DNA from 3 places in the Halobacillus sp. A1-3 genome. Region 2 is predicted to be linked to each of the others. Evidence: riboswitches for the same ligand, from Rfam matches in the RefSeq annotation. Region 2 holds a riboswitch; each other region holds the start of a gene.
The links. A riboswitch is a leader RNA that binds a small molecule or an ion and turns the genes downstream of it on or off. The one in region 2 is predicted to bind thiamine pyrophosphate.
Positions count from the first base shown of each region.

Region 1: it holds a riboswitch for thiamine pyrophosphate, as region 2 does, so the genes downstream of both, tenA (thiaminase II) here and ACRYKC_RS06485 (ABC transporter substrate-binding protein) in region 2, are expected to answer to the same signal.
Region 3: it holds a riboswitch for thiamine pyrophosphate, as region 2 does, so the genes downstream of both, ACRYKC_RS17770 (thiamine phosphate synthase) here and ACRYKC_RS06485 (ABC transporter substrate-binding protein) in region 2, are expected to answer to the same signal.

Region 1 is NZ_JBPCEO010000001.1:184,831-192,710, forward strand. Features, by position in the region: gene thiE (thiamine phosphate synthase) at 1-496, opposite strand, end outside; gene thiM (hydroxyethylthiazole kinase) at 493-1,269, opposite strand; gene thiD (bifunctional hydroxymethylpyrimidine kinase/phosphomethylpyrimidine kinase) at 1,266-2,072, opposite strand; gene tenA (thiaminase II) at 2,069-2,755, opposite strand; TPP riboswitch at 2,804-2,906, opposite strand; gene thiW (energy coupling factor transporter S component ThiW) at 2,912-3,400, opposite strand; TPP riboswitch at 3,488-3,596, opposite strand; gene ACRYKC_RS00880 (DUF3221 domain-containing protein) at 3,697-4,242, shown strand; gene ACRYKC_RS00885 (PucR family transcriptional regulator) at 4,276-5,946, opposite strand; gene ACRYKC_RS00890 (pyridoxal-phosphate dependent enzyme) at 5,960-6,922, opposite strand; gene ACRYKC_RS00895 (Fic/DOC family protein) at 7,235-7,834, opposite strand; gene ACRYKC_RS00900 (hypothetical protein) at 7,827-7,880, opposite strand, start outside.
Region 2 is NZ_JBPCEO010000003.1:206,078-213,957, reverse strand. Features, by position in the region: gene ACRYKC_RS06495 (NAD(P)/FAD-dependent oxidoreductase) at 1-80, shown strand, start outside; gene ACRYKC_RS06490 (ATP-grasp domain-containing protein) at 634-1,578, opposite strand; TPP riboswitch at 1,725-1,835, shown strand; gene ACRYKC_RS06485 (ABC transporter substrate-binding protein) at 1,954-2,961, shown strand; gene ACRYKC_RS06480 (thiamine-binding protein) at 2,961-3,254, shown strand; gene ACRYKC_RS06475 (ABC transporter permease) at 3,251-4,024, shown strand; gene ACRYKC_RS06470 (ABC transporter ATP-binding protein) at 4,017-4,754, shown strand; gene ACRYKC_RS06465 (TatD family hydrolase) at 4,751-5,533, shown strand; gene ACRYKC_RS06460 (DUF4395 domain-containing protein) at 5,627-6,034, shown strand; gene ACRYKC_RS06455 (flavodoxin family protein) at 6,081-6,704, opposite strand; gene ACRYKC_RS06450 (peroxiredoxin family protein) at 6,805-7,311, shown strand; gene ACRYKC_RS06445 (dimethylarginine dimethylaminohydrolase family protein) at 7,459-7,880, shown strand, end outside.
Region 3 is NZ_JBPCEO010000011.1:55,330-63,209, reverse strand. Features, by position in the region: gene ACRYKC_RS17780 (hypothetical protein) at 1-205, shown strand, start outside; gene ACRYKC_RS17775 (M14 family zinc carboxypeptidase) at 438-2,825, shown strand; TPP riboswitch at 3,016-3,124, shown strand; gene ACRYKC_RS17770 (thiamine phosphate synthase) at 3,215-3,826, shown strand; gene thiO (glycine oxidase ThiO) at 3,810-4,931, shown strand; gene thiS (sulfur carrier protein ThiS) at 4,928-5,131, shown strand; gene ACRYKC_RS17755 (thiazole synthase) at 5,135-5,899, shown strand; gene ACRYKC_RS17750 (ThiF family adenylyltransferase) at 5,899-6,912, shown strand; gene ACRYKC_RS17745 (aldo/keto reductase) at 6,995-7,880, shown strand, end outside.

The DNA.
Region 1 (7,880 bases), on a different contig from region 2:
CAACGATAGGTAAATCCGGATAACCTTTTCGTAAAGCTGTGATCCAATCTGTCCCTACGACAGGCTTAGCATCCTTTTTTGTATCGGTCAAAAATATGGGACCCGCGCCTAAATAATCAACAGAATCAATAGAACTGTTCGTCACTTCCTCAGTATTCGAAACGGATAACCCGATGATTTTTTCAGGAAAGAGTGCGCGAACTTTGTCAGCGTCTTCATCTTCCTGACCAATATGAATCCCATCTGCTTCAAGAGGCTCTACAAGGGCGAGTTCGTCATTAATGAAAAACAGGATATCGTTCTCTTTACATATCTCTCGAAGTTTCCTGCCCAAGTCCAACTTTTCTTTTCCATTCAGTGACCCTGGTCCTTTCTCGCGATATTGAAAGGCTGTAATGCCTCCATCAATGGCTTCCTCTAAAATAGTGAGAGGATCTCTTTTGCAGTTTTGGCTTCCCATCACTAAATATTTTCGAAGTTTGCTAGAAAGATTCATCGATTCCTCTGCTCCCATTCCTTCTCACCCATAGCTAAAGCATCAAGAAAAGCCGGGACAAAGGTGCCAGGACCGATTACTGTAGATTGAGAGGCTGCATATTCAGCAGCTAAACCATAATATTCAACAGCAGCAAGCGATTTGTGCATGACAGAACCAGAGCCAGTCAAGGATGCAGCTAGAACCGATCCGAGCAGGCACCCAGCTCCTGTCACTTTTGCAAGCAGCGGATGACCGGTGTGGTTTGTCTTGATCTCTGATCCATCTGAAATTACATCAACCTCCCCTGTAAGGATGGCTGTTGTTGCATACTTTTCTGCTACTTTACGAGCAATTTCTTCATTATTTCCGGTGCCGATTGATTCGACCCCTTTGGTTTCTACTTCAATACCTATCAAGTGAGCTAACTCACCAGCATTTCCTTTAATTACTGTAGGTCTTACCTCCTGCAAGATTGATCTAAAGGATCTGGTTCTGAATTCCGTTGCGACTACCCCCACTGGATCAAGAACGACAGGAATTTCCGCTTCATTTGCCGCTTTTCCCGCTCTTATCATTGCCTCCAGCTGTTCCTCTGTCAGTGTTCCTATATTAATCAGAAGTCCTTGAGAAAGCCTTGCTACATCAGCTGCATCTTCTTTGGCATTTGCCATGATTGGGGAACCTCCGAAAGCAAGTAAACCATTAGCGCTAAAATTCATAACTACAGCGTTGGTGATATTGTGAATCAACGGCTGGTTTTTTCGCACTTCATTTATGATTCCTAGATTCATTTGTTAACTACCTCCGCTCGCACAGCAAAATGATTGGTTGGTCCGCTTCCATGACCTAAATCAAAAGAATGTCTGACCGCTTCCGTCACATAATACTTTGCTAATTTAACGGCCCTTACAATCGGATAACCCTGGCTTAAATAAGCCGTTATCGCGGCAGAATACGTACACCCTGTACCATGTGTATTTTTTGTCTCGATACGTTCTGATCGGAAGGTGTGAATCCAATCTCCGTCGTATAAATAATCCACAGCATCTCCTTGGAAATGGCCGCCTTTCACCAGTGCTGCACCGCAACCGAGTTTCTCTACAATGGATACTGCCGCTTGCTTCATGTCTTCTTTCGTTTCGATTTTCTCTCCTAACAGATCTTCCGTTTCAGGAATGTTTGGTGTAAGGAGTGAAGCTAAGGGAACGAGATGATTTTTCAAATACAGCCTTGCTTCTTTCTCAATTAAAGGGTCACCACTTTGAGCAACCATTACAGGATCCATTACATAGGACACGTTCATTTTCGCTATCCATTCCGCGACAGCTCCCATCATCTCTTCTGTTGCAATCATCCCGGTTTTTATTGCGTGCACAGGCATATCCGAAGAAATGGCTTCGAGTTGATTATCCAGCATATTTATAGGGAGATGGTGAACTCCCTTCACCCCTGTCGTATTCTGTGCCACAACCGATGTGATGACAGACATTCCATAGCTTTTTAACTCTTGGAAGGTTTTCAGGTCTGCCTGAACCCCAGCTCCACCACTTGGGTCTGTCCCGGCAATCGTTAACGCACAAGAGACTTGATTCATTTTGTAGTCACCCCCGCAGTCGGCCACTCTTCACAGGTCAGGGACATTTCCCAGAACAACCATTCCAATTGACAACTCTTTCTAAAAGCTTCCTTCATTTTTTGCTGTTCAGATTCAGAAGCTTCAGCAGCAAGTGAATCTAATCTGGCACGTAAATGGTTCGTCAGCGTTTCGATTTCTCCATTTGCATAGAAGCTGATCCAAGGGTGAAAAGGGTGATTTTCTGTCGGCTGATATTGCTTCATAAGTGTGTGTCCAATTTCAAGGTAAGTCCACGGACATGGAAGCAAGGCGGCTAGTATCTCTCCTAAACTGCCTTGATTGGCATGAAAGATCATATGCTTGATATAGTGATCCGCAGTCGGTGGAAGTGGATACCCTTGTAGCTCTTCATAGCGCACTCCAATGTGTTCACAGAAATTATGGTGCGGATGGACTTCACTATGAAGAACAAAGCTGACTTGATCGTTAAAAAACTCGATATCTTCACGCTTCGAAGACTTGGACATAGCAATGCCATAGACGTGCATGAACGCATTCAAGTACTCGTAATCCGCTTTGATGTAATGGGCTATGGATTCAGGTGGAACAACACCTTCTCCGATTCCTTTAACAAATGGATGTGTGAAAATCTCTTCAAAAATATCGTTATTTTCTTCTCTTAACAACTCTGTAAATGTCATGGAAATAAGCCTCCTAATGATTTGGAAGCCACTAGAGGGGAAAATAGATGTGGATACTGACTACTTCCCTCCGCTGGTACTAACCAGATCAGGTTCTGAGGGACAAAGGATGACCTTTTCTCAGCGAACACTCGCGCCCCTAGTAGATTCCGTGTATTATGATGGTAAAAGTAAATGTTTCTGATTGACTCGTGAGACGACTACCCAGCCGAGCATCGCACCTGCTATACTGCTGACAAGAAAAGGTGGGAGAAAAGCGAAAGCCCCTGCTGTACTCCCCATTAACACTTGGGCATAAGGAACAGCAAACAGAGCTCCGATTACACCTGTTCCAATGACTTCACCAACAACGGCAAAGATTTTTTTCCTAAAGGTTTTGTAAAACAACCCCGCCATAAATGCACCAATCATTCCCCCAGGAAAAGCGAGCAGTGTACCTAACCCTAGAAGCACTCGCAATAATCCAATCGTAAAGGCAATGACCACTGCCGGGATGGGACCTAGAGTGACCGCAGCCATAACGTTGACTGCATGCTGGACGGGATATGCTTTAGCAATCCCAGCTGGAAACCACAACAATTGCGAACCAAGCGTACCAATAGCTACAAAAACGGCCATCGTTGTAAGCAACCTTGTACTGTTCATCGTTATACCTCCCTTCTTAAAGGGAAGCTATAAAAAAAGTCAGATCCTGGTGAGGACCTGACTTTGAATGGGTATATAGTAAATAGACGTATCGTCCAACTACTTCCCTCCGCTGGTATTAACCAGATCAGGTCCATAAGAGTCAGAAAGCATCATGCTTTCTTCTCAGCCCATTCAGGCTCCCCTAGTAGTAAATGAATTGGTATTCGCTTGGATGATTTCAGCATAACAGAGTTGTTATTTTTTGTCACCCGTAAACAAAAACCGATAAGCTTTTTTGAAAAGGAGCGATCATTTTGAAAGCATGGTGGATCATTAGCATGGTATGTCTACTCACTTTGATAGGCTGCTCAACAGATACAACGAGCTCCACTAATGGCGGGGAAGATTCGAAATCATCCAGTACGAGCGATTCCGATGAAAATCTTCCTCCCGACATCACTGGCTATGTAATGGAACAGGAAGACGACCGAATTCTTGTCGTTGACTCGGTGGATCCTGACTCTGAAGGGAATCCTAGAGCCATGTGGGTTTCAGGAATTTCAGGTGATTCCTTTATTGGTAAGCAAGTGGAGGTTTGGACCCAAGGTGATATACAGGAATCTTATCCTGAACAGGCAGCTGCGGATCACGTCTCTGTTTTGGAAATGAGTGCAGTGGAAGGGGCAGACCTGGAAGCCTACGAGGCCCTGTCCAATGCCCTGAAGGACCTGTCTACCCAGGATATTTTATCTGTAAAAATGCTGTCTTTTGATATCGATTCAGACGAATGGCTTGTTCAATTGTCTAAAGTTGGCACAGGCAATGGAGAAGTAGAAAAGTTTATCCCTGACTCAAAATAAAACCTTTAAGAGCGTTTCAGCTTACTGAAACGCTCATTCTTCTACTTTTTTCAACATCCATAATCGCACGCTCAACTCTAAAAGGAATAGATCATCAGCATCTAATAAGGAAAGGCCAGTCAATTGTTCAATATTTCGGAGTCGATGTAACAACGATTGACGATGTAAATTTAAGGCCCGAGCTGTTTGGCTGACGTTGCTGTTGTATTTGTTGTAGACAATGAAGGTATGAATCAAATCGGTCTGTCTTTTCTCATCGTATTGAATCAATTTCTCCAGCGTCTCTTCTACAATATTTTCTATCTCTCTTTCGTGGGACAAGGCCATAAGTAGTCGGTTCATTCTCGTATCACTAAAAAAAGTCCTGTCACCATCCTCGTGCTGCTGGCGGCCGATTTTTAATGCAGCCTTTGCCTCCTCATAGCTTTGGTGGAAAGTGTAGTCTTTTTCTTTCGGGCAAGAAATCCCCCAGCTTATCGTAATGCCAGCTAGTAATTCATTCAACCTTCTCTCGACTAAATCAAGGAATTGATTCGCCGTTTTTGAATACGTACTAGCGTCGGCATCAAGATAAACTATGACCTCTCCTTCATCAAAAGTCGTCATCGTATCCCGCTTCAATACATCTCCCGCGTGAGTGACCTCCTTTTGAATATAGTAATTTCGACTATGCATAGAAGAAGATTTCACACTATGATCGTCTGAAGCGATGTGATCATCGATTGCTTTCTTAAAACGAATATCTCCCACGAGACATATATAGGATTTATCAAGATCATACCCTAATAGCTGAGCTTTGGATAAGAGGGATTTATCAATCTCTATGTTCGTTTTAGCAAGATCAAGCAAGAAATTGTCCTTTAGCCTGATTTCTGTCATTTCGATTGCATTTTCTTTAACAAAATATAATGCACAGGCCGTCAAAGCATGCTCCAGGATTGTCAGCACAATCCAGCTCAACTGCTCATCTTCCACCGGCTTAAAAAGAAGATAGCCTTGTTTTTTATAGTTTGAAAGGATCGTTAACTGGTAGCATGATTCATCCTTGATCTGGTACTTTTCTATATAGTGGGACAGAGGATGATCACTGAAGGCAGAAGGTGTGACAAGCTGGTACTCCTCTTCTCTTTTCCCATTGAGAACGTCAATAAAGTAACGATCGAACTGCTGATTAGCTCGAATTTGCTTATTATGATCACTGATTGCTATTGGAATGCGCGTATTATTAAATAGAATCGTCGTAATTTCTTGCAACCCTTTTCCATTTAAAACACAGTTGATCAATTCTTGTCTGACTGCTTCGGCTTGTTGCTGCTCTGTCTCTTTTTCACGAGCAATTAAGCGGAAGACTTCTTGAAGAATGTCTCCAAACCGGACTTCCCATGGAATTTCTATAAGCGAAAAGTTGTTATCCTCTGCCAGTTGAATAATCCTATCCGGCACTTTGTAAATATGTCTGCCCGTAGCAAAAGCCAGGGCTGATGCTTCTGAACGGATCACATCGTGTACATACTGCTCTAAAGCAGCGATATCTTCTCCACATCCAATTCCTGTACTAAGGACAAATTCATGATTCCTCACAAAATTCTCCACAGGCGTTTCAATAACAGAGATCCACTCTACAGGTATTGCTTGGATTTCCGTCAGGACTTTTGCATTCTTAAAGACAGGCAACTGCATCACATCTTCCACTGTCACTCCCATCTGCTACACCTCTCTATTTATTGATCATTAAGTCCTCGATTGTTTGATGGTCTATATTATTGCCACTGATGATGAGAACGACAGGGCTATTGGCTCGTCTGCCTTTTTCTAATAGAAGTCCAATACCTGAAGCAGCCGCCCCTTCAATTGCCATCTTATGATATTCAAGCATATGCAGGATGCCTTTCCCAATGGATTTTTCAGAAACAAGTTCTGCCCCATCCATATACTTGCCAGTCATCGAAAATGTGTATTGATTTTCTGGCCCCAACCCTCCTAGTAAACTATCAGCCAGTGTATCTTCTTCGGGTAAAACGACAGGAGTTCCTTTCTTTAAGCTTTCGTACATAACTGCTGATTTCTCCATTGATACACCTGTAATTCTAATGGAAGGATCAATCGATTTGAGCGTATATCCGATGCCAGAGAGCAACCCTCCACCCGACAATGGAATGATTACCTCTTTAACTTCTGGAAGCTGTTCCATAATTTCAAGTCCAATTGTACCCTGGCCTGCAATCACTTCCCTGTCATCAAATGGTTTGACTACACTAATGCCTTTTTCCTTTTCTAATTGATAACAATGAGCCTCAGCATCATCCTGGTTGCTACCGACAACGACGACTTCGGCCTCCAACCGCTTTAGACGATTCACCTTTTCAAGGGGGACTCGATTGGATATGCAGACGATACAAGGAATATTAAATTTTTTCGCTACGTAGGCAACAGATATGCCATGGTTTCCTGTGGAGAAAGTTGCTACTCCCTTTTCTTTTTCTTCGTCTGATAAGGACAGAATCTTGTTTGCTGCACCGCGCAGTTTAAAAGACCCTGTAGGATGTGTATGTTCAAGCTTTAAGTAGATATCATTAGTCAAGCTTTTTGATAGGGACTCAGAATAAACGAGTGGAGTCGCTTCTACCACTGAATTCAGCCGCTGCTTAGCCTTCCACACCTCTCTAAATGAAAAAGACACATCACGAATAAGGCATCCTCCTTTTCTTATTTGTTCAGATAATTCAGATATTTTATAGTATTAATTATTATTATAGTGTATGATCTGCCATTCTTTAAAGAGAAAAAGCCGGTGGATATGATCATCCAACAGCTTTTTTTGTAATATTTATGCAGTTACCCCTTTCTCTACATACTGAAGCATGCTATCGTTCGGAAAACAGGTCTTGGAAATTTTATAGTAAAACAACTCTTATTTAGAACGAAGGTTCACTACAGCCCTAATGTTGATTCTTATAAGCAAAATAAAACCTCTAGCTAAAAAAGCCAGAGGTTACGATGATAAGGGTTTTAATGAAGCATTAATCACTTCTTCTAGTTTTCGAACGTCGTGGACAGACTCGATGCTCGCTTGAAGTACTTTTTCGTGAGTAACGGCAGACCAATCTAAATCATAGCCGGCTTCAAGACTGACACAGCGAATAAATTCACGAAGACTGCGCCCATTTCCTTCTCTGAATGGGTGCAACACATTGAGTTCAGACATATAATAAGCTAATTTCATAGGAATAACGGCTCGATCCATATGCTCCCAGTCCTCTTTCATTAATTGCTCAAATAGAGAAACAGAAGCTTCCTTAATGAATCTTGCCTGTGCAAACGAAAAACCGTCTTTCGTAATGTTTTCGGTTCGGATCTCACCCGCAAAAGGATATAAGTCCCCAAACAGATAAGCATGAATCTTTTGAAGATGCCTTAAGTCAAGATCCCCAGTAATTGGTTTCTCCTGAAGTTCTGATAAGCGCTGTGTGGATAGAATAGTCTCCATCGCCTGTAATTGCTTATCGTTTTTGATATCGTAATGATTAATAAATACATCTGTGCCTACATAACAATAGCGGGAGGAACCGCTCCCATACCTTGAGTTAGGCATGACGAGACAATTCCAAAGCCCGCTTGATAAATTCTTTATGTGTAAT
Region 2 (7,880 bases):
ATATGATGCAAAAACCGATGACAGGTATGCTGCCTCGTTTGGCGAAATCGGGTGTGCTTTGGTTAAGCAAGCGACACTAAAAAAGAAGTGCCCTTTTGAAGGCACTTCTTTTTTTCGTTGTTAGATAGGTTTTTGCCTGAGTGGTTTTAAGTAATTTGAATTGGATGGTTTCCGTTCCCATTGGTGGAAGTAGGAGGTCCGGGAAATGGCTCGCTTTCCGTGGGCATGCGCTGAGCCTCCTCGAGCTAGCGCTCTCCGGGGTCTCCCCTGTCATGATCATCCCACAGGAGGCTCACCATTTCCCAGACCTCCTTGCGAGTGTTCAGAATAACGAAAACGCCCTGGAAGGGAGTAATAATCGATTTCTTTACCTTAATTTTCAGATTGAATGGATTCTTGCAAAAACCTTTTGATAGACTTTTTCACTTTCATTTGCAGGTAACTCTGATTGATAGAAATCCCTTACTTCCGTTTTATTAAACCCTACTAGATACTGAATAATCGTGCTGGTGTTGAATGGAGCCTGTTCATCTCCCTTATTGAGTAACGGGCCCAAGAAATCTAATTCTTCAGAACCAGGAGGCTTGCGAAATGAAGGACGTTTCAACACTTAGATTTAACAAAGGTTTTCCATTAAGCATGAACGTGATTCAATTGTTCTCCTAAATATTTCGCAAGCTCAAGCATTCCATAAACTCCAGCTTTTGCTTCAGCGTCTGAATTATAATTGGTGTTTGTGTTCACATCATAAGAATAAAGGTTTCCATCCTTATCCTGAATTGCTTCGATAGCGGCAACATCGATGTTATTTTCTTTCAAAAATGCTTCATATTGATCGATGATTTCTGGACGATAGTTTTCAAGGATTTCAAACTTTGCCTTAGGTTCTTCAGCTTCACTATCGGTCGGGCAGTAGAGATCTTCTATTGTGCAAGCATCTGCCGGGCATAATTCAAAGCCTTCAGATGTATCAACTTTCACTCCGTAAACGAATTTCCCTCCGACAAATTCATGACGGATGATAAAAGGTTCCGGCGCCTCAATATACTGCTGTAGCAAAGTAATACCATCAACAGGCTCTTCGAACGACGGACCTTCCAAATATTCCTTCAGGGCATTCTTCGAGTGAAACAATTGCACCCCCTGCCCTTTTCCAGCGCGGTTATGCTTTGTTATAAACGAATCCAAATTCAATTGGTCTGCTGCTTTCAAAATATTATTTCTACCAACAGCTGTGATGGTTTTTGGTGTTTGAATTCCAGATTGATTCAAAGCCATATATTGATTTACTTTACTTACTTCCAGCCTTAGCGCACGACTGCCGTTAATCACCGTTCTTCCATGGCGTTCAAGCCATGCTATGACGGCCTCTGTAAATTCAGGGGCAAAACGATGATCCCGGGTATGTGAAGAAGCACTTATTCGATTGTAAAAGACCCCTTCCGGAGGTTCACTCGTTAAATCAAGCGTTCCTTCATCCAGATGCCATAGCTCATAAGGCAGTTCAAGCTCCTCTAATCGCTCAGTCAAATGGCCGGTCCATTCGTCATTCTCGTGAAGTACATAAATTTTGCTCATTGATCCGACTCCTTTTCGCAGATGTTTCTTCTATTCTAACACATAAAACCTATTGAAATACTAGGAATAAGCTTTTAATAGTGCTTGATTAATCTATGAAACTGTGGCAAAGTGAAACTATAATCTACTTGTTCATCAACTTCATAGGTTTAATGTAGGGGGACCAGTGTAGCTGGTTGAGATTGTATCCTTTTTGATACTGACCCTTAGAACCTGATCTGGTTTATACCAGCGTAGGGAACATCTGAAACGAGTTCATTATCGTTATAGATATGCACCCTGGGTATGGTACAGGGTGCTTTTTATATGCCCTATTCCATATTCATAGGTTCTCCCTTTTGACCAGTAGTGATGAACTCAAATGGAGGGAATCTTATGAAAAAGTTATTCATGCTTGTATTGCTTGTTATTCTGCTTGGCGCATGTTCTAGCGACAATGAAGCAAGTTCAGAATCAAGCAGTGAACAGAAAGAAACTAAAGATATCAAGCTTGTACTGGATTGGACGCCGAATACCAATCATACAGGCTTATATGTCGCAAAAGCAGAAGGCTACTTCGAAAAAGAAGGGCTAAATGTTGAAATTATGTTACCAGGAGAAGCGGGCGCAGACCAGCTTGTCGCTTCAGGAAAAGCCGACTTCGGAATCAGTGCCCAGGAGACTCTGACGGAAGCGCGAGTGCAAGGAATTCCGATCGTCTCTATCGGAGCGATTATTCAGCATAATACTTCAGGTTTCGCTTCACCAAAGGAAAAGAACATCACCTCTCCAGCTGATTACGAAGGGAAAACGTATGGTGGCTGGGGTGCTCCAGTTGAGAAAGCTGTTCTTTCTTCTTTGATGCAGAAGGAAAATGCAAATGTGGAAGAAGTCGAAATTGTTAATATGGGGAACTCTGATTTCTTTACCGCTGTCGAACGTGACATTGATTTTGCCTGGATTTATTATGGATGGACTGGTGTCGAAGCCGAACTTCGCGGAGAAGAACTGAATATGCAGTACTTAACCGACTACTCGGATAAACTTGATTATTACACACCTGTTTTGACAGCAAATGAGAAAACAATAAATAATGATCCTGAAACGGTGGAAGCATTCATGGCAGCCGTTTCTAAAGGGTATGAGTATGCGATCGATCAACCTGAAAAAGCTGCCGATATCCTTATAGAGGCCGTTCCAGACCTTGACCCCGAACTTGTGAAAGCGAGTCAAAAATGGCTGTCCCCTAAATACCAGGACGATGCTAAGCAATGGGGAATCCAAGACTTAGAAGTATGGGAAAACTATGCGGCGTGGATGTACAGTCACGATTTACTAGATAAAAAACTAGAAGCGGAAAAAGCATTTACGAACGAATTCTTACCGGATGAGGAGGAAGAATGATGGCGAATTCTCTTGTGAGCATCCAAATTTTACCAAAGACAAAAGGTGGAGAAGATGTCATTCCTTATGTGGATCATGCGATCTCCATCATTGATGCTTCAGGTTTGAAATACGAGGTCCATCCTTTGGAAACAACGATCGAAGGTGACCTTACTGAGATCCTTCCCCTGATAGAAAAGATCAATGAAGCCATGGTGGAGCGTGGATGTAAAAACGTCATCTCTCAAATTAAGATTTTCTATCAACCTCAGGGAGCATCGATGGATCAATTGACGGAGAAGTACCGGTCATGAGACGCGTATTCAAAAAAGGATGGAGACCAGCTTCGGTCCTCATCCTTTTGCTCATTTTATGGGAAGGAAGCAGCCGGGCTTTTGACGTGCCTGAATGGTTATTACCTGCCCCATCAATGATTGCCCAAGAAGGAATAGCTGGCTGGAATAGTTATTCTCATCATCTTCTGTCAACGATTCAATTGACAATCACTGGCTTCTTGATAGGTGTAAGCGTGGGCCTGATCGTCGCGATTACTCTTCATCTAATCCCTGCTGTGAGAGATGCCGTTTACCCGCTTCTCATTTTGTCCCAAAACATCCCGATTATTGTACTCGCACCTTTGTTAGTGATTTGGTTCGGTTTTGGAGCTTTACCTAAACTGATCGTCATCGTTCTCGTCTGCTTTTTCCCTATCGCCGTTTCTGCAATGGATGGATTAAAGCAGACGACGCCTGAATTGAAACACTACATGCAAATGGCGGGTGCAACACAAGGACAGATTTTTCGTAAACTTGAATGGCCTCATGCCCAGCCATCGATATTTTCTGGTTTAAAAATTTCAGCCACATACAGTGTCATGGGGGCTGTCATTTCAGAATGGCTAGGTGCCAATAGAGGAATCGGAGTGTATATGACGTTAGCCTCCTCCTCATTCCGAACGGATCGAGTGTTTGTGGCCATCTTTTTGATTATGATCCTAAGCCTGCTCTTCTTTTTTCTTATCAATTTCATAGAAAGACAGTTGACGAAATGGCAAAGAAAAGGAGCTGGAGAATCCTATGAGTAAATTAATGATTGAAGAGTTGTTCAAGTCATTTGACAGACAATCCGTCATCCAAAATCTTTCGCTTCAAGTGGAAGAAGGCGAGTTCGTCTCGATTCTTGGACCTTCCGGCAGTGGAAAAAGTACGCTCTTTCACCTGATTGGTGGATTGTTTCAGCCTGACCATGGAAAAATCTTTTTAGATGGAGAAGAAATTACAGGGAAAAAAGGCTTCATCAGCTACATGCCGCAAAGTCCAGCGCTTTTTCCCTGGCGAACCTTACTCAACAATGTCGTTCTTGGTGGTGAAATAAAAGGAGAAACCAACCGTAAAGCTGCTTTAGAAATGATTGATAAAGCGGGGTTGAGCGGGGTTGAGCACTCTTACCCAAATCAGTTATCTGGAGGGATGAAGCAACGTGCTTCTTTCATTCGAAGTTTATTAAGCCCTCAGTCTCTCATTTGTCTTGATGAACCTTTCTCGGCTCTGGACGAATTTACGAGGATCGAAATGCAGGAATGGCTCTTATCGGTTTGGGAGGAAAATCAGAAATCTATTTTATTTGTAACACACAATATTGAAGAAGCACTTTTTTTATCAGACCGGATCATCGTTTTATCTGATCGGCCAGCACGAGTAGTCAAAGAGGTTGAAGTTCCTTTTTCTCGCCCTCGAGAGCAGTCCATACTATTAACGAATGAATTCTTAGAATGGAAAAAGGAAATCTTTCAAGAATTGCAGGTCCTCGTATGAAGCCTATCATAGATACACACATCCACCTTGATATGTATGAGGAATCGTTCAGAGATCAGATGCTATCTGAACTCGATCTATACTCCATCACCCAACTTATTGCTGTTTCCAATGACTTGCACTCTTGCTTAAGGACCTTGACTTGGTCTATGGAAGATCAAAGAATCAAACCAGCACTAGGGTTTCATCCGGAACAAAGCCTTCCGACAAATCAAGAAATAGAGCAAATAACGGACCTCATTCATCGGTACGCTAATCACATGGTTGCGATCGGAGAAGTCGGGCTGCCTTATTATACTCGAAAGAAAAACCCAGGCGTAATTCTCTCCCTATATGTTGAGCTGCTGGAGCATTTCCTGCTTTTAGCTAAGGAATTGGATAAGCCGGTAGTCCTTCATGCCATCTACGAAGATGCCGATCTCGTCTGTGACTTATTAGAAAAGCACGAGATGACGCGTGCACACTTCCACTGGTTTAAAGGCTCCGCTACTACCATTGATCGAATGAAAGAGAATGGTTATTTTATCTCCATCACTCCAGATTGTGTCTATGAAAAAGAAGTTCAATCCCTGATCAGAAATTATCCTTTAGACCAGTTGATGGTGGAAACGGATGGCCCCTGGCCATTTGAGGGCCCCTTTAAAGGAAAGATTACACATCCTAAAATGATTCATGATTCGGTAGAAAAAATTAGTGAGTTGAAAGGACTGCCGGCTGAGAATATATATAATCAGTTGTATAAAAACACGATAGATTTTTACAAAATTGATAGTTTTTAATGTAGAAGTTCGATCCTCTTCCGCAATTTGTTCACTTTTCTTTATTCCGACTAATACACTGTGTATAATAGGTCTTAAAGGAAGGTGAACGAAATGAGTATTCCAAAACCTCTCGTTCAAACTAATCAATTATTTATTGTGGTGACGGTCTTACTAGGAATCTTTATTCATCATGCGATCCTATTCTTCCCCTTTATTATTGGGGTCTACACGTTGATTACGAAACAAAACCCAATCATTTTAATCAGTAAGAACTTCTTAACTAAACCAGCAAATCAATATATTCCAGAGGATCGTGACCAGCAGATCTTTAATCAGTGGATTGCCACGATCTGCATTGGGCTGGCGATCGCTTTCTTTTATTTTAACTTTACTATTCTCGGGTACATCTTTAGTGCCATGGTTGTTACCGCTGCAGGTGTCGCCCTTCTAGGTTTCTGCATCGGGTGCACGATCCGTTACCGGTATATGATGTGGAAACACCAACGCATGACTTCCTAACAAAAAGCCTGCCTTTTTTTATGGGCAGGCTTTTTGTTATAGTCTTCTACTGTGTATTTCCAACGGCCGGGATAGGCTGTTCCTTGAAGATTTTGGCTAAATGCATTGTATTGTAAGCTAACATTTCAACATGACTCTTCGTAAAATCATTTTCAATGCCATTTGCCTCGATGTACGAAGGACCTGGTCCTGCTTCCCCTACCCAGTAGGCATCTACATTAGGGGGGATGACGAATCCCATATGAGACATGCGATAAAGAATTGATTGTGCCGCATTTTTAGCACCATCTTCATTTCCCGTAATGACCGCGCCAGCTACTTTGTTATAGAAAACCGATTGTCCTTTTTCATTCGTTTCACTAGCGCTGCCGTAAATCCTTTCAAGAGCTTTCGTTGCAATACTGCTTTTCTCCCCTGACCAGACGGGTGTACCTATTATCACAATATCTGCACCTTTTAGTTTTTCAAGAATCTGCGGAAATTCGTCTCCGTCACCTAAATCCTTGTCGATCCCATAAGGAATATAGTAATCCGCTAATCGAACACTTTCGTGGGCAATCCCTTCTTGGTCGTAGATTTCACCAACCTCTTTCCACAAAGCCTCTGTATTCGATTGTTCCTCTGAATTTTTTAATGATGCATTTAGAAATAGCGCTTTTATTTGGCTCATATTACTCCTCCTTTCCCATTTCCTTACCCCGATCTAAGTAGTGTAAATCATTGGAAAACAGGGTAAAGAAAATAATAAGTATAAAGATAGGAGGATATTTATGAACGAATATAAATTAGGTGAGAAAGTCGCTGATTTTACTTTACCTACTACTTCAGATACTGAATATTCGTTTGAAGACTTTAGAAAAGACAATGGAGGCTATTGGCACTTGCTTATTTATTTCAGAGGCTCCTGGTGCCCTGCATGTATGGAAGAATTGAAAGAACTCCAAGAAAGCAAAGGGTATTTTGAAGATAAACAAATTAAAATAACAACGATATCGACAGACCATTTAGACAGCCTGAAAAAAATGGTTAATGAGCACGACTTTACTTTCCAGGTGCTGGCAGACCACAATTTATCCTTTCTAAAAGAGTATGGTGTCCATTATCACGATGAAAGCAGCCCTTATGAAGATCACGGAACTCACGGAGAACCAGCATACTTTTTAACAGATGAGAATGGAAGGCTTCTTTATCAGCAAAGGCAGACTAATCCTTTTGGTCGCCCACACCCTAAAGAACTAAGAAAAATCATTCAATACATTAAGAAAAACTTAAAATAAACACGCAACCGAGTCCTCCATCCTGGACTCGGCTTTTTCGTATAAAATGTACAACAAACCGGAAAACTAGGATTTCTAAATCAGAAGTGTTTTACGATTATAACTATGGGGAATTTATGCATTAACTGTAAGATGGAGGGTGTTGAAATGAAAGGGATAGCCGCAGAGAACAGCATTCATTGCGAGACGGAATACTCGGCTCTCAAACGAGTGATTGTAGTAAAGCCAGCATTCATGAAAATTAACGAAGTGATTAATGAAACACAAAAACACTACGAAGAAACCAATATTGATATTCCTCTCGCGTTAAATCAACATGAGACATTTGTGAACACTTTAAAGGAACACCAAGTAGATGTCTGCGAACTTCCCACAGAACCGGATTTACCCGAACAAGTCTTTACAAGAGACATTGCTTTTACGATTCACGATCAGCTTTTTATAGCATCCATGGGCGAAGAAGTACGTCAAAGTGAAACCGAAATTCTTAAATCCTGGCTTCAGAAATACGGCTTACCTTTTCAAGAAGGGTTTTCAGATTCCATTGAAGGCGGCGACGTTGTTATCGA
Region 3 (7,880 bases), on a different contig from region 2:
TGTTTTTTGCGTTTATACAGATCAAGATAAATCGAATTACGATCTTCTTGATGTGAACCGCTGGGACTTTTATGTTGTTCCAACTTCTTATCTTAATGAACATTTTACAGAACAAAAGACTATTTCTCTTTCAACGATTAATAAATTTTGTCATCCAGTAAGCTATAGTAGAATAAAAGCAAAAATTGACAGTGTATTAAATTAAATAAGAAAGCGCGATTGCCTGAATTGGCAATCGCGCTTTCTTATTTAATTTGTGGTACTTACAGGCTTAATGTTCTGATTTTTTTACTTTTATTAAAGTCTATAATCTAAAGTGAATGACGGAACTCCTGGTACATAAGAACTGACGTAAATCAGGATGATCTAAGTATACAACAATTGTAACAATTGGTATAAACTAGTAATTAAGTCTAATAGAATATAGGAGGTACATAATGAAGAAGCAACTTATTGCTGGGGTCGCTGCCCTTGGGATGTTTGCTGTGCCCATAACGGCTTCAGCAGACTCGCCGAAATGGCATAACGTAAATGTAAATGAAACGTTGGAGGAGGAAGATGGGAGTCTATTTAATAGTGAAAACTATGATTTTGTGAAGTATTCGAAAGTGGATGACAAGCTTAGAGAGATTGATGAAAGAAGTAACCGAATCACAGTGGAAACACCTGCGAAATCTTCTGCAGGAAACGATCTTTATGTGGTTACGATTTCTGATCCCACAGAAAAAGGGAAGTATGGCTATCAAAAATCATTAAGAAAGAAAATGTTTAAGAACCCTGAAAAGGCTGAGAAATTTATCGAGAAACATCCGGATTTCAAAGTTCCTGTAATGATAAACGCATCGATCCATGGTACAGAATTTGTAGGCTCTGACGCTGCGCTACAACTGATTGAAAGATTCGCGACAGCAGAAGATGAGAAAACAAAAGAATTACTTGAAAATCATATCTTAATTTTCAATGTGGTGGCCAATCCTGACGGCCGCATCGATGCAACCCGGTTTAACAGCAATGGCTTTGATTTAAACCGTGATTTTATTACACAATCCCAAGTGGAGACGAAGCATACAGTTGAATTAATTAAAGAATGGAATCCAATGGTGTTCCTTGACCTACATGGTTATATCAAATCTTTTGGGGGACCTGACAACCCCGGCTTAATTGAACCATGTACACCCCCGCATAATCCTAACTATGAATATGATCTATTTTCGAAATGGGCGATGGACCAAGCGGAGGCCATGGAAGGAAATATTGTTGATCACCGCAGTGAGTACGACAATACGTCAAATGTGGACTATCAATCCATGGAAGGTACTTATATCCCTCAGCGTGATGATACAGCTGGCTGGGATGATTACCCGCCAATTTTTACGCCGATGTATGCGATGTACCACGGTGCTTACGGTTATACGCTTGAAGCGCCAACCAATGATTGGGATGGCGTGAAATGGCATTATGATGCTGTAATGGGAGCACTTGAATTTTCTAACCAAAACAAAGAAGAAATGATCAAAGATCAGATTGAGGTATTTAAACGAGGCATTCAATTTGACCATCCGTATCATACAGAAGGTTTCTTTCCTAAAGCCTATATTCTACCTGCAGATAAAGAAGATCCAACAGCAACGGAAAAAGCGGTAGAACACCTTGAGTTCAATGATATTCAAGTCTCTGAGTCTAAAAAAGAATTCACTTATGATGGGGTGAACTATCCTGCTGGAACTTATATCGTGGATATGAGTCAGGCAAAAGCAGGGCTTGCGAACACGATGCTATGGGATGGTGAAGATATTACTGATATTACACCGGCTATGTACGACATCTCCGCATGGAACTTACCTGAGCTATGGGGATTTGAAGCGGTCAAAGTCGATGCCAAAAGCTCGTTTAACGTGAAAGTACACGATGTGAAAAAAGTAACTGCGGACGGTGAATTGGTCGGTGATGGCCCTTATGTAATTCCAAACTCTTCTGTGAAAGCCGTCAATCTCGTCAATACACTCATAAATCATGGTTTTGATGTAAAAAAGGAAAAAGAGAATTTTTACGTGAATGCGAAGGAAACACCTGAATTAAGAAAACTGGTCGAGAAATCGGGCATTACTGTGAAGACAGAGGATGTGGCGAACGGTGAATCGCTGAATGCTCAAAAAGTGACCATCCTCAAAGATGGTGGCATCTACAAATCACAATCGCACGCAGGTACCTTGGCGGCTTTACAACGGTTAGGGTTTGATGTTGAAGAGATAACACCACAGCAGCTTGCAGCAGAAGGGCTCCGGGATACAGACGTTTTCTTTTTCAGCGGAACGTCCCGCATGATTTCATATAACAATATCCCTGCAAACGATGAATTTGGACTTGAAGATGAGAACGAATATAAAGCATTTAAACAAAACATCCAGTCCTTTGTAGAAGAAGGCGGCAAATATATTGCTGTAGGAACTGGTGCCTCTGAAGCAACGAAACAGCTTGGCTTAACAGATGTGACCGTAAATGAAGGCTATTCTAACAGCAATGGAATCGTAAGAGTTGACTATAGTTCGTCTCCACTAACCTCTGGATATGAGTCCACTGATTATGGGTTTGTCTATCAACCCGTATGGTATACAGACGTTGAATCGGTAAATGTTCACGCCTCATTCAACACGGATGATTTCTTTGTGGCTGGACACTGGGAAAACCGTGAGGGTGCACAAGGTAAGCCTGTAATCGTAAATGAAAAAGATCAAGACGTAACATTAATCGGACTTGAAGCAGGGTTCCGAGACCATACTGATTACTTATTCCGCCTGTTCTCAAATGCGATTTTTACCAAATAAACAAACAGATTAGACCCATTAATTACCACCTCAGGTCATCCATAATTTGGAATATTTGAGGTGGTCTTCTTATATCATCGCGATACTGGATAAATTGTAGTCTATTGGTCCTAATTCTAAACATTTCCAGAAATTGTGTGGACGAAATATTAAAATTATTGTAGAGTAAAGTCAAACGCCAACTGAATAGTTCATTCACTAGGGGTGCCCTTGTTAAGGGCTGAGATCAAAGTAGAACTTTGAGACTCTTTGAACCTGAACTGGTTTAAACCAGCGGAGGAAAGTGACGAAGATAGGCTTTAGACACGTAACGTGTATTCTATAAGTAATGCCACTTTCCTCCGGGAGAGTGGCATTTTTTGTGCTCAAAAATAAAGGAAGTGTTGGAGTTGCAACTAATAACCGTAACCGATGGAAAAATGGGAGATATTCAACTGTTATCTACGATTCTGCTTATCTCACCATATGTAGATGGAATCATTCTGAGAGAAAAACAAAGAGCGCTGCCAGACTACCTCTCTCTCGTGAATCGTTTGATAGAGAGTGGGCTTCCAAAAGAAAAGCTGTATGTTCATAGGCATTATTCTTTCATGAAAGACACAGGGATTCGAAACCTTCACTTGCCGGAAAAAGGCTATTCGCTCAGAGAAGTTAGGAGTAATTTTCCACATGAAACTGTCGGGGTTTCCGTTCATTCTCTGGAGTCTGCTCATCAAGCTGAGAAGGAAGGGGCTGATTACGTAATATTTGGACATATCTATTCCACCAATAGTAAAAAAGGTGTGGCTCCACGAGGACTGGAACTGCTTCAAAGGATGACTTCTTCACTTAGAATTCCTGTCATAGCGATTGGGGGCATTCATAGCCACCAGATGAAAGAGTTAGCGGAGGCCGGCGCATCAGGTGCAGCAGTGATGTCAGGTATCTTCGGTGAAAAAGACCCACTTCAAGCTGTGAAAAAATATAAAAAGGAGGCTTTTATTTATGATCGATCACGTTGATACTCTCATCATCGGGGGAGGAATTATTGGTCATTCGATATCCTATTATTTGAATAAAAGTGGCGTATCAACATTAGTCGTTGAAAAGTCATCCAGTGGAAGTAAAGCGACAAGAGCTGCGGCGGGTATGCTCGGTGTTCATACGGAAAATAAAAAGGCAAGTGAATTTCATAAACTTTGCGAGTCAAGTCGGAATTTATATAAGGAATTATCGAAAGAGCTGCGAAACCTCACATCAATTGATATTGGTCTTTCTGAATATGGAATGCTAGAAATTGCTGTTGACTCAGAACATGAAAAAGAACTAGCTGCAAAAAAGGAAGAATTCCCTGACTTAGAGTGGATAACGGCCAATGAAGTAAAGGATCGTATTCCCTCTCTTATCAATAGTCGCGGGGCACTGTTAATGAGAGAAGATGGTCATGTTGAGCCTGCTAAAAGTTGTGAGGCGTTCAAGAGAGCTGCTTTTTTCTATGGAGGTAGATTAATAGAAAACAATACTGTACTTGGGATAGAAAAGGTGAAGGAAGGTTATCAAGTACAGCTGGAAACAGGAACTCTTATAGCTGAGAGAATAGTTGTGGCTTCAGGAGCTGACAGCGGACGCTGGTTTGAATCGACTGGGCTCGAAAATCCGATGGTCCCTACGAAAGGAGAATGTTTTTCTTTGTTTCCTGCCAGGCAGTATTTCAAAGAAACATTGTTCTTCCGTAATTTTTACCTTGTGCCTAAACTGGATGGTCGTTACCTCATAGGAGCCACTTCGATTTCCGGAGACAGTAGCACCACAACAACCGGCGGTGGATTAGCCAGCTTAATGAATGAAGTATTTTCTGTTCTCCCTGATCTTCAAAATGAACCTTTTCTAGGATGCTGGTCAGGCATCAGACCTGGTTCCGTAGATGGCTCGCCGATCATAGGTGAACATCCGAATCTTCCAGGTTTCTATTTTGCTACAGGGCATTACCGCAATGGAATCTTGCTTGCTCCAGTAACTGGACAGATGCTCAGAGATTTAATAGTAGAAAACGAAGTTCCCTACCCTAGTAAAGAAATGCTATCGCCTGAGCGATTTGCAACTCATGAAAGGAGGATCACGTTATGAACGTTATTGTAAATGGAAGAACGGTAGATTTGTCCGAGAACGAAACGTCAGTCGCCGATTTGCTTGAGCGTTTTAACATTAGAAAAAGGTTTTCCATTGTCGAGCACAACCGGGAGGTCTTAAAAAAAGACAGCTATGAGAACACAAGGCTTGCGGATGGAGACAAGGTAGAAATTGTTCATTTTGTAGGAGGAGGATAATCCATGTTAAAAATTGCAGATAAAGAATTTCATTCACGTTTGATGTTAGGGACGGGAAAATACCCAAGCTTCGATATCCAAAGGGATGCAGTGAAAGCATCAGAAACAGAGATTTTGACGTTTGCTGTAAGACGAATGGACCTTTCAAATGCTGATGAGCCAAGCATGCTTGAAAACCTTGATTTTGAGAACTATTCCTTGCTTCCCAATACGGCAGGAGCAAAAACGGCAGATGAGGCAGTGCGGATAGCAAGACTAGCTCAAGCCTCCGATATTTGTGACATGATTAAGGTTGAAGTCATTGGATGCGATCAAACCTTACTCCCAGATCCATTCGAAACAATGAAAGCCTGCGAACAACTTTTAGAAGAAGGGTTTACTGTATTAGCTTATACGTCGGATGATGTCGTGTTAGCAAAACGTTTGGAGGAGAAAGGGGTCCACGCAGTCATGCCAGGAGCTTCCCCTATAGGGTCTGGGCAGGGAATCATTAATCCTTCCAATTTAAAACTGATCATCGAACAATCAGACATCCCTGTCATAGTTGACGCTGGAATAGGATCTCCAAAGGATGCGATTTTGGCTATGGAACTTGGCGCAGACGGTATTCTGCTTAATACTGCAGTAGCAGGGGCTAAGGATCCCGTGAAAATGGCCGAAGCGATGAAGCTTGCCGTTCAAGCCGGACGTCTTGGCTTCGAAGCAGGAAGAATACCGATGAAGGAATATGCGGTGAAAAGCAGTCCTGAGAGCGGAATGGTCGACTAATGCCAGACCGTTATTCACGCCAGGAACTTTTTACTCCAATTGGAAAAGAGGGGCAAGCGCTTCTTTCTACCAAACATGTGCTTATCGTTGGTGCTGGAGCTTTGGGAAGTGCAAATGCAGAAATGCTGGCTAGAGCAGGTATTGGAAAAATCACCATCATCGACCGTGACTATATTGAATGGAGTAACTTGAGCCGCCAGCACCTCTATACAGAGGAAGATGCCATGGAAGTCCTTTCAAAAGCTAAAGCGGCAGAATATCATTTAAAAAAGATCAATTCTGAGATTGATGTTAACGGAATCGCAGAGGAATTCACACCTGAAAATGCTGAAGCGTTAGTCAAATCTGCAGACATCGTTGTGGATGGGACAGATAATTTTTCTACACGGTTTATCATCAACGATGCTGCTGCCAAAAATGGGGTCCCGTGGGTGTATGGAGGTTGCGTCCAGAGCCATGGAGTGGCACTCCCCATAAGACCTGGTAAGACTCCCTGTTTAGAGTGTCTGATTGAACATCTGCCTCATGAAGGAGAAACATGCGATACGGTTGGAATCATTGGTCCTGCAGTACAGCTTGCTGCCTCATACCAAACGACAGAGTGCTTAAAGCATCTGACGGGGCATGAAATGGCAACAGACCTGGTTTATTTTGACGTCTGGAAAGGGGACCATTCGTCCATCAACGTAACGAAGTTGTTAAATCTTCAGTGCCCGTCATGCTCTGTAAATGCCACATTCCCTTATTTGCAAAAAGAAAAAGGCATGAAGACGGCTGTGCTTTGTGGAAGGGACACTGTGCAAGTTAGACCAGTGGGAGGGATAAGTTCCCTTTCACAATTGCGCAAGCGGATTGCTTCTGTAACGAGTAAAGTGAAAGAGAATCAAGAGCTGCTTATCTTTGAAATTGAAGGGATCAGGTTCGTCGTTTTCAAGGATGGAAGAACCTTAATTCATGGAATTAATGATGCTGATGAGGCTAAAAAACTTTATGAACGTTATGTAGGAGCTTAACAATTTTCCAGAAGCTGTATCAATTACTATTCTCACCTCAAAATGATAGGATAAAATCATTAACAGAAAAGAGGTGGCTATCTTGAAAAAGATTAAGTTAGGAAACAGTGAATTAGAAGTTGGTGAAATTTCCTTAGGCTGTATGCGGATTAACCAACTCAGCAAAAAAGATGCAGCTGAAGTTATTGAAAATGCTTTGGATTGCGGCGTTGATTTGTTCGACCACGCCGACATTTATGGCGGCGGTGAGTCAGAAGAAGTATTCGCTGATGCGATCGGGATGAACGATGACGTGCGAGAGAAAATGAAACTGCAGACCAAATGCGGAATTCGTAAAGGGTTCTTTGATTTCTCCAAAGATCATATTTTAGAGTCCGTCGAAGGCAGCCTACGCCGATTAAAAACGGATTACGTAGATACTCTTCTGCTGCACCGACCCGATGCCCTGATGGAGCCGGAAGAAGTAGCAGAAGCATTTACGGAGTTAAAAGAAAGTGGGAAGGTTCGTTATTTTGGTGTAAGTAACCAGAACCCGATGCAAATGGAATTGTTAAGCAAATATCTTAAAGATGATTTGATCATTAATCAGCTGCAATTGAGTCTCGTACATACGCCGATGATTGATGCTGGGTTCAATGTAAATATGCAAAATGATCCTGCCATTGTGCGTGACAGTAACGTGATTGAATATTGCCGCTTGAATGATATTTCCATCCAGGCCTGGTCTCCGTTCCAGCACGGCATGATCGAAGGTCCGTTCATTGGAAATGAAGCGTTCCCTGAAGTGAATGCCAAACTGCAAGAACTAGCAGAGAAAAAAGGTGTGACGGATTCCGCGGTTGCTACTGCATGGATATTACGTCATCCTGCGAATATTCAGCCGGTGGTCGGCACCATGAACAAGGGACGTTTGCAAGATATTGTAAAAGCGTCTGACATCGAGCTATCTAGACAAGAATGGTATGAGC